3 regions of the Cupriavidus sp. SHE genome follow, and region 2 is predicted to be linked to each of the others. Evidence: predicted binding sites of a transcription regulator. Region 2 holds the regulator's gene; each other region holds the start of a gene.
What was found. Region 2 encodes LexA, which represses DNA repair genes until DNA is damaged. Its sites were predicted from a motif close to ACTGTATNNNNATACAGT; they were not measured.
Positions count from the first base shown of each region.

Region 1: the regulator LexA is predicted to act here: its motif matches at 1,845-1,862, upstream of recA (recombinase RecA).
Region 3: the regulator LexA is predicted to act here: its motif matches at 1,716-1,733, upstream of dinB (DNA polymerase IV).

Region 1 covers NZ_JWMB01000018.1:199,360-202,636, reverse strand. Annotated here, with positions in the region: gene RN01_RS09295 (sensor histidine kinase) at 1-1,064, opposite strand, end outside; gene RN01_RS09290 (response regulator transcription factor) at 1,086-1,775, opposite strand; gene recA (recombinase RecA) at 2,015-3,076, shown strand; gene recX (recombination regulator RecX) at 3,205-3,277, shown strand, end outside.
Region 2 covers NZ_JWMB01000025.1:151,752-155,028, forward strand. Annotated here, with positions in the region: gene RN01_RS14275 (bifunctional aspartate transaminase/aspartate 4-decarboxylase) at 1-336, opposite strand, end outside; gene RN01_RS14280 (hypothetical protein) at 606-878, shown strand; gene RN01_RS34295 (hypothetical protein) at 992-1,165, opposite strand; gene lexA (transcriptional repressor LexA) at 1,289-1,945, opposite strand; gene RN01_RS14290 (asparaginase) at 2,151-3,152, shown strand; gene rpsF (30S ribosomal protein S6) at 3,270-3,277, shown strand, end outside.
Region 3 covers NZ_JWMB01000008.1:28,542-31,818, reverse strand. Annotated here, with positions in the region: gene dctP (TRAP transporter substrate-binding protein DctP) at 1-574, shown strand, start outside; gene rarD (EamA family transporter RarD) at 725-1,639, shown strand; gene dinB (DNA polymerase IV) at 1,755-2,936, shown strand; gene RN01_RS03590 (MFS transporter) at 2,997-3,277, shown strand, end outside.

The sequences.
Region 1 (3,277 bases), on a different contig from region 2:
AGATTCTCCATGCGTGCCAGCGACAGCAACTGGGTGACCAGATGCGCGGTGCGTTTGGAGCTGCCGGCGATCTGCGCCAGCGACCGGTGCAGTTCCTCCGGTGATTGCTCGCGCTGGGCCAGTTCCGCCTGCATGCGCAGACCCGCGAGCGGTGTCTTCATCTGGTGTGCGGCATCGGCAATGAAGCGTTTCTGTGTCTGCACCGACTGCTCGAGTTGCGACAGCAAGTCGTTGAAAGATGCCACCAGCGGCGTGATCTCCTGCGGCGCCGCGCGCTCGTCGATCGGGCTCGTGTCGCCGGGATTGCGCGCGCGGATGCGCTGCTGGATCGCGGTCAGCGGTGCCAGCCCGCGCGTGAGGCCAAACCACACCAGCACCACCGCGAGCGGCAGGATCACGAACTGCGGCAGGATGACGCCCTTGATGATTTCATTGGCCAGCCGCGCGCGCTTGTCCAGCGTCTCGGCCACCTGCACCAGCACGGGCTGGGCGCCGTTGACGTTCTTCAGGTCGACGTAGGTATAGGCGACGCGCACATCGTTGCCGGCCACGCGATCGTCGCGCAGCGATACCAGCCCGGCATGTCCCTCTTCGTCCTCGGACGGAAGCGGCAGGTCGTGATCACCCGCCACGTATTCGCCGTGCTTGCCTACCACCAGGTAGTAGATGTTGTCGGTCTCGTCGGCGCGCAGGATCTCCCGCGCGGACAGTGGAAGCTGTAGCGTGACGCGGCCGTTGACCTCGCGCACCTGCTGCGACAGCACGATGGCGCTTGCTTCGAGCGCGCGGTCGAACGGCCCGTTGGCAATTGATTTGGCAACGAGGTATGTGACGGCGATGCTCATCGGCCAGAGCAGCAAAAGCGGCGCGAGCATCCAGTCGAGAATCTCGCCAAACAGCGAGCGGGGCGCAGGGTGCGCCGAGGTTTCCTCGAGGTGTGGCAGGGCGTCGGCCAGCGCCTGGTCTTCGGCCGCGGCATCGGCCAGCGTGGGCCGGGTGGGGTCCGTCGCGCGTGCGGGGCCCGCGGCGGAACGGCGTCGCCACGGCAGTCGCAGCAGGCTCATGCGCGATCAGCCCCCGTGGTGTCAGCCATGCGCGGCCACGGCCGGCTGGTATTTCTCGAGGCAGTAGCCCAGCCCGCGCACCGTGGCGATGCGGATGCCGCCAACCTCGATCTTCTTGCGCAGGCGGTGCACATACACCTCGATCGCGTTATTGCTGACTTCCTCGCCCCATTCGCACAGGTGATCGACGAGCTGCTCCTTCGATACGAGCCGCCCGCTGCGCGTGAGCAGGATTTCGAGCAGACCGACCTCTCGCGCGGAGAGATCCAGCATCTGTTCATTGAGATAGGCGATGCGGCCGACCTGATCGAACGCGAGCGGCCCGTGGCGCATCAGCGTGGCGCCACCGCCCGCGCCACGGCGCACCAGCGCGCGTACCCGGGCCTCGAGTTCGGACAGCGCGAACGGCTTGGCCATGTAGTCGTCGGCGCCGAGGTCCAGCCCCTTCACGCGTTCGTCGACGCTGTCGGCCGCAGTCAGAATCAGCACGGGGACCATGGCGCTGCGCGCGCGCAGCCGCTTGAGCACCTCGAGCCCGGACATGCGGGGCAGGCCGAGATCGAGGATCAGCAGGTCGAACGACTGCGTGGAAAGGGCCGAATCGGCTTCCACGCCATTCGCAACGTGATCGACGGCATAGCCGGACTGGCGCAGCGAGCGCGTCAGCCCGTCTGCCAGCACATCGTCATCTTCGGCGATAAGAATCCGCATGATTGTCTCCACCTCGTGGCCGGCCACAGCCGGCCGCCGGCCGCGGTGCCGGTGGGGCTTGCCAAGCATACTGTTTTTTTATACAGTACCCGACATTCCGGGCGAGCTACCATGAAAGGTGATCGCACCATGCCGGGTTGGGCGTCGTGGCCTGGAAAATCCATCCCGGAAAAGGGCTTTGGGTTCCGGGCGCCGCGCCGTATGCGGCCTATTTATACACCATTGATTGAAGGACGACCATGGACGACAAGAAGGCCGGCGCCGGCGTGAGCGCTGAGAAGCAGAAGGCGCTTGCCGCCGCGCTCTCCCAGATTGAGAAGCAGTTTGGCAAGGGCTCGATCATGCGCCTGGGCGATGGCGAAATCGAACAGGACATCCAGGTAGTGTCCACCGGCTCGCTGGGGCTGGACATCGCGCTGGGCGTGGGTGGCCTGCCGCGCGGCCGCGTGGTCGAGATCTACGGTCCGGAATCGTCCGGCAAGACCACGCTGACGCTGCAGGTGGTGGCCGAGATGCAGAAGCTGGGCGGCACCTGCGCGTTCATCGACGCCGAGCACGCCCTGGATGTCCAATATGCCGGCAAGCTCGGCGTGGACGTCGGCAATCTGCTGATCTCCCAGCCCGATACCGGCGAGCAGGCCCTGGAAATCACCGACGCTCTGGTGCGCTCGGGTTCGATCGACCTGATCGTGATCGACTCGGTGGCCGCTCTGGTGCCGAAGGCGGAAATCGAGGGCGAGATGGGTGATTCGCTGCCCGGCCTGCAGGCCCGCCTGATGAGCCAGGCGCTGCGCAAGCTGACCGGCACGATCAAGCGTACGAATTGCCTGGTGATCTTCATCAACCAGATCCGCATGAAGATCGGTGTGATGTTTGGTTCGCCTGAAACCACCACCGGCGGTAACGCGCTGAAGTTCTACGCCTCGGTGCGCCTGGACATCCGCCGTATCGGCTCGATCAAGAAGGGCGACGAAGTCGTCGGCAACGAGACCAAGGTCAAGGTGGTCAAGAACAAGGTGTCACCTCCGTTCCGCGAGGCGTTCTTCGACATCCTCTATGGCCAGGGTATCTCGCGCCAGGGTGAAATCATTGACCTGGGCGTGGACGCCAAGATCGTTGAGAAGGCCGGTGCCTGGTACAGCTACAACGGCGAAAAGATCGGCCAGGGCAAGGACAACGCACGCGAGTACCTGCGCGAGAACCCGGACATCGCCGACGAGATCGAGAACAAGGTGCGTCTGGCGCTGGGCGTGGCGCCGCTGAATACCGTGGCGGGCGCGCCGGCAGAGGTCGAAGGCTGACCCTGACGTCGCTGTCTGACGAAAGCCGTCGCATACTTGTGCGGCGGCTTTTTTGTTTTCACCCCGATTTTCCCGTATCCCGCAGCGCCGACTGCCGGCTTCCTCGTTATCAGCCGAATATCAGCCGAATGCCCCGTCCCCCCCTCTCCCTGAAAGCCCGTGCCGTCGGCTACCTTTCCCGTCGGGAGCACAGCCGGGCCG
Region 2 (3,277 bases):
GTCGCGCACATACGATACGGCGCCGGTCAGGAATTTGACGCCAGGAACGTCCTTGTGCACGCGGGCATAAAGGTCGAACCGCTCCTCGATACCTGCGCGTCGCGGGAAACCGCCGACACCTTCTGGCAAATACGAAAATGACCTTTCCGATTCGATCATGGCGAACTGGCCGAGCTGCCAGAAACCATGTCGCGGGATGGTTGCCAGAAAATTCGGATTACCTCGCCCGGCATTTAGCATCAGGCGATTCGATACGCTTCCTGCCAACTTGATGAGTTCGTCCTTGAGTTCGAAAGGCGACAGGCTGGCGAGCCCTGACGTATCGTGCTTGGCCATCGTGCATCTCCTGAAGGTGCTGTGCGGTATAGGGGCGTGGGAGGGACGAAAGGCTTCAACCTCTCGTCATCGTCGGATCGAATGGGGCAAAACCATGCTGGGTTGGCGCTTTCCGCCACGATCGACGTTCTCGGTTGTTACCCTAGCCGGAGAGCGAGAAATTTTCATTGGCCCAAAGAACTACGAATGGCCAGGAAAATGCGCGACGTCGCGAAATCGGGCAAGTAATCTGTAAAGATCAGGAATTGCACATGCTGCGGAGGAGAAGCATGACGCTCAGATTTCACGAACTCTCTCCCGATGTGCGGGAGGCTCTGGAGTCCATTTGCGCCAGGCACGGATTCGTCCCCGAGGATTTCGAATTCGCGGTTGCGAACGCGCTCAATCCGGGGGAGAGTGCTGCGGATATGGTGACTGTCGAACGCGTGGTCGGCGGTCAGTTACAGAAATACAAAGGAGGCGCTGGTGGGGCTGCGACCTGGCTGGCTGCCTTTGAGGCAGACCTCGCGTCCGATTGGTTCGGCGCACCATTGGCCGATTAATGTCGAGTCAGATTGATGATGGTCGGGTCCCGATCAGCGTCGGGTCCCGGGGCCATCATCGTCCGTACATGCAATGCGCTGCAGTGCATGGTGACAGAAGAGGGCGGGCTGCCTCAATCAAGAGTTTTCGAGGATGGTTCCGCAAGCTCGAGCATTCGGCAGATGGCGGCCATATTGCCGACCATGGTGCGGCGATGGGTGCCCTGGTAGACGCGAACGCCCTTGATCTGGCGGAAGGGGACCGGCTTGACCGGGCGGCGGGATGCGACGGTTTCGGATTGCAGCATGGCAACACCTCGTAATTTGCGTTCAGCAGAAGTCCGCACCCGTCGTCCGTAAAGGACGGGGCGGCGTTGGCAAAGCAAAAGCGGGTGACCGGGGCAGGTGGCCAGCTGCCTGGGTCCGGAGAGTCAGAAGCCTGATGATCTGATCAGGCCAACTGCGATACCCTCCAGGGAGAACTCGTCACGTCCTGCATGCAGGACGATGTTCTGGAAGTCAGGGTTCTCGGCGATCAACTCGATCGTGTCGCCGCGTTTCTTCAAGCGTTTGACGGTGACGTCATCGCCCAGGCGGGCGACGACGACCTTACCGTTCGCGGCTTCGCTGGCTTTCTTCACGGCAAGCAGGTCGCCATCCAGAATGCCCGCGTCGCGCATGCTCAGGCCGCGAACGCGAAGTAGATAGTCGGGGCGCTCGTCAAAGACAGAGGCATCGACTTGATACTGCCGGTCGATATGCTCGGCAGCCAGAATCGGGCTGCCAGCTGCGACGCGACCGACTAGTGGCAATGTCAGTTGCAGTACGCCCGCCATCGGTAACGAAAACTGATCGGGTCGTTCAGAGTCGCTACGCGTCACCTTCAGACGAATGCCTCGCGACGCGCCCGGTGTCAGCTCGATCACGCCCTTGCGCGCCAGAGCTCGCAGGTGTTCCTCGGCCGAATTGGGGGAGGAGAAGCCGAATTCGGCGGCGATCTCGGCACGAGTGGGCGGAAAGCCCGTGTTGCGGATCGTGTCGCGGATCAGGTCGAAAATCTGCTGCTGCCGGGGTGTCAGGGTCGCCATGGGTCGCAGGTCTTGTGCCGAAGCACTGTATGTTTAAACAGTATGCTGTGATTTTATACAGTATCGGGTGAAGTGCAAGCACATTTTGCGCAGCCGGCTCAACACGAGTAGTTCTGTGGGGTGAGGCCCACGGGTTTGTCACGGGTTCGGCCAGGCGTTCGCGCAGTTACAATCGGCCCGCCTACAAGCTCCGTCAACCCCGTCCATGTCTGTACTCCTGCCTCGTATCGTTGTGCTCGCGACTGGTGGCACCATCGCCGGTTCGTCCGCAAATCCTGCCAGTAGCGCTCACTATCAGGCCGCTACCGTACCTGTATCGCAACTTGTACAGGCAGTGCCCGCGCTGGCCGATGTCGCGCGAGTCGAAGCGGAGCAGGTGGCGCAGGTGGACAGCAAGGACATGATGTTCGATCTCTGGCGGATGCTTGCCTCGCGAATCGGATATTGGTCCGCGCAGGACGATGTCGCCGGGATCGTGATCACGCATGGCACTGACACGCTGGAAGAGACGGCGATGTTCCTGCATCTGTCGCAGGCTTGCCCGTTGCCTGTCGTGATGACTGCGGCCATGCGCCCATCGACGTCGCTTTCCGCTGACGGGCCGCTGAACCTGCTAGATGCGGTGCGCGTGGCGGCAAGCCCGGCGGCAGTTGGCAAAGGTGCGCTCGTGGTGCTGAATCAACAGATTCATGCCGCGCGTGATGTCGTCAAGGCGCATACGTCGGCTGTCGATGCTTTCCATTCGCCAGTTGCCGGTCCGCTGGGTTTTGTACAGGACACCTATGTCCATTTCTCGCGCACCCCGGGTCCTGATCAGGCGCCGCGCTTGCCAGTGCCCGCTGCATGGCCGTTGGTGGAGATCGTCGCCAGCTACGCGCAGCCGGGGAGGGTGGCCATCGACGCGATGGTGGCCGCCGGCGTGCTGGGGTTCGTCGTGGCCGCGGCCGGCAACGGTTCCGTGCACGAAACGCTGACGGCCGCGCTCGTCGATGCTGCGGCATGTGGCGTAGCGGTGGCGCGAAGCTCGCGTACCGGTGCTGGTCATGTGGCAATCCCCGCACCGCCGCGACCGGCAGGTGGCGTATTTGTCTCGGCGGGCGACCTCAATCCCTACAAGGCGCGCGTGCTGCTGCTGCTGGCGTTGGCCGGCGACCCTTCGCTGGGGCGCGATGCGGCCCGGCTTCAGGCGCTCTTCGGGCAGTACTGACGCAGGCGGGGCGCCGAATCCTTGCGGGAAGGCCCCTTTTCGGGCTATACTCGCGGGCTACTCAACCTTGCCGCACCGGACGTGACGCCCGGGTGGCTCATCCCAAAAGGAGCGTCAATGCGTCA
Region 3 (3,277 bases), on a different contig from region 2:
GCAGGGTCTGAAGTACCGCATCGCCGGGTTTGCTGGCGTGGTGCTGTCGCGCCTGGGCGTGGTGCCGCAGCAGATCGCCGGTGGCGACATCTACCCGGCGCTGGAAAAGGGCACGATCGACGCAGCCGAATGGGTGGGCCCGTACGACGACGAGAAGCTCGGCTTCTACAAGGTGGCGCCGTACTACTACTACCCGGGCTGGTGGGAAGGCAGCGCTCAGCTCTCGTTCTATGCGTCGGCACCCGAGTTCGAGAAGCTGCCCGCGCTGTACAAGCGCGCGCTGGAAACGGCCACCATCGAGGCCCATACGAACATGATGGCGAAGTACGACACCGTGAACCCGCAGGCGCTGGCCCGTCTGCTGGAAAACGGCGTGAAGCTGCGTCCGTTCTCGAAGGAAATCATGGAAGCCTGCTTCAAGGCCACCCAGGAAGCCTACGCGGACGAAAGCGCCAAGAACCCGTCGTTCAAGAAGATCTTCGACGACTGGCGCGTGTTCCGTAACAACGAAGCCGCGTGGTTCAACGTGGCCGAGCAGGCATTCTCGCAGTTCAGCTTCGCCCGCAAGCTGTAAGCAACAAACGCCCCTCTCCCGCGCGGAGAGGGGCGAGTGGAGAGGGCCGGCACTTTATCCGCTTGCCACGCCCGAAAGGCGCTCACACGCGCTTTCTCCCGCCCCGGTAGAATCCGCCCACAACCGGACATCTACCCGGGACATTTCCCCATGCAACTCGGCATCTTCTACGCGCTGCTCGCGTACATCATCTGGGGCCTGCTGCCCCTCTACATCAAATCCCTGCACGGCGTTGCGCCGCTGGAAATCCTGCTGCATCGCATGGTGTGGTCGCTCGTGTTTCTCGGGGCGATCCTGCTGTGGCGCCGGCATTTCGGCTGGCTTCGCGAGGTGGCGGCCAATCCACGCCTGGTGCTCAATTTCGGAGCCAGCGCGGCCCTGCTCTGCTGCAACTGGTTCCTCTATATCTGGGCCGTTTCCGCCGATCGGGTGGTCGACGCCAGCCTGGGCTACTTCATCAATCCCCTGTTCAGCGTGCTGCTTGGCGTGTTGCTGCTGCACGAGCGGCTGCGCCCCGTGCAATGGCTATCGATCGCAATTGCCGCGGCCGGGGTGATCTGGCTCACGGTGACGGCTGGGCAGTTGCCGTGGATCGCGCTCGGTCTGGCGGCATCGTTCGGCGGCTATGGACTGTTGCGCAAGACCGGTGCCCTGGGGGCGCTGGAAGGGTTGTCACTGGAAACACTATTGCTGTTTCCGTTTGCCGCCGCCGCGCTCGCCTTTCTGTTTCTGACGGGTCAGGACACCACGCGCGCCGCAGCACCGGGTACGCAGGTGCTGCTGGTGATGGCGGGTCCGATTACCGCCGTGCCGCTGCTGTTCTTCGCGGCAGGCGCACGGCGCATTCCGCTGTCGCTGCTCGGGCTGCTGCAGTACGCCGGCCCGACACTGCAACTGGCGCTCGGCATCTGGCTGTACCACGAGCCGTTTCCGCCGCAAAAGCAGATTGGCTATGCGCTGATCTGGGTATCTCTGGCTATCTACGCTGCTGAAGGCCTGCTTGTCAGCAAACTGCTGCAGCAGAAAACTATTAGCGTTAAGAATGAAGTAAGCGAAAGCACATAAAGATCAATCTATTAAGTAAATAATTTGCGGGAGAGCCAGCTGACAGGCCCTCCGCAGAATCCGGGCGCGGCACTATACTGTACGTTTATACAGTACACGATTTTCCCCTTCGTCCATGTCCTCATCCGCACGGCGCATCGCCCATCTCGACATGGATGCCTTCTATGCGTCCGTCGAACTGTTGCGCTACCCGGATCTGCGCGGCCAGGCCGTCGTGATCGGGGGCGGTCGCAACGCCGTGCCCGAGGTCCTGCCCGATGGCACGCGCCGTTATGCGCGTCTGCGCGATTACGCCGGACGCGGCGTCGTGACCACATCCACCTACGAGGCCCGCGCGCTTGGCGTGTTTTCCGCCATGGGGATGATGAAGGCTGCCAAGCTGGCACCCGACGCGATCCTGTTGCCGACGGACTTCGACGCCTACCGGCGTTACTCCGGGTTGTTCAAGGCTGCAGTCAGATCATTCACGGAACAAATAGAAGATCGCGGAATCGATGAGATATATATCGATCTGACTGATATTGATGGTGAGGCGCGCGATGTGGCGGCCCGTATCAAGGCAGCCGTGAACGCCGCCACCGGTCTGACCTGTTCGATCTGCGTGGCGCCAAACAAGCTGCTGGCCAAGATCGGTTCCGAACTCGACAAGCCCGATGGCCTGACGATCCTGACACCGGCCGATATCCCGACACGAATCTGGCCGCTGGCAGCCCGCAAGGTCAATGGTATCGGCCCCAAGGCGGCGGAGAAGCTGGCGGCTATCGGCATCGAGACCGTGGGGCAACTGGCGGAGGCCGACACCGCGCTGCTGCAGGCCCATTTCGGCCGCAATTACGCAAGCTGGCTGGCCGAAGTGGCGAACGGGCGTGACGAGCGGCAGGTCGTGGTCAGCTCCGAACCCAAGTCGATGAGCCGCGAAACCACGTTCGAGCGTGATCTGCATCCGCGCGGCGATCGTCCCGTACTGTCCGAGCAATTCACCCGGCTTTGCATGCGCGTGGCCGAAGATCTGCGGCGCAAGGGCTACGTGGGGCGCACCGTCGGCATCAAGCTCCGTTTCGACGACTTCCACACCGTTACGCGCGACCTGACGCTGACCGCCCACACCGCGGACGGCGCGACGATCCGGCATGGCGCCACCGAGTGCCTCAAACGTATCCCGCTGGAACGACGCATCCGGCTGCTCGGCGTACGCGTCAGCGCGCTGATCCCGGCCGCCGATCAGGGCGATGACCCCGCGCCGGTCCAGGAGGAGTTGCGCTTCGATGCCGAGCCGGATTCCCCGGTTTTCCGTTGAAGCGGGCTTGAATCCCCTGTGTCATACGGGCCTATCTATGTCCCGGTAGAATCGGCGGCCATGACATCCGCCACCGCCCAACGCGCCGACGCCCCTGCCGCCTGGATTACTCCCCTCCTGGCCACCGCGTGCGGCATGATCGTCGCCAACCTCTACTACGCCCAGCCACTGGTCGGTCCGATCGCGCGGGCGCTCCAGCTTTCTCCCGAGATCGCCGGCCTGATCGTCACGCTGATCCAGATTGGCTATTGCGTGGGCCTGCTGCTGCTGGTGCCCTTGGGCGATATCGTCGAGAACCGCAAGCTTGTACTGACGCTGATCGCCGGCTGCGCGGTGGCATT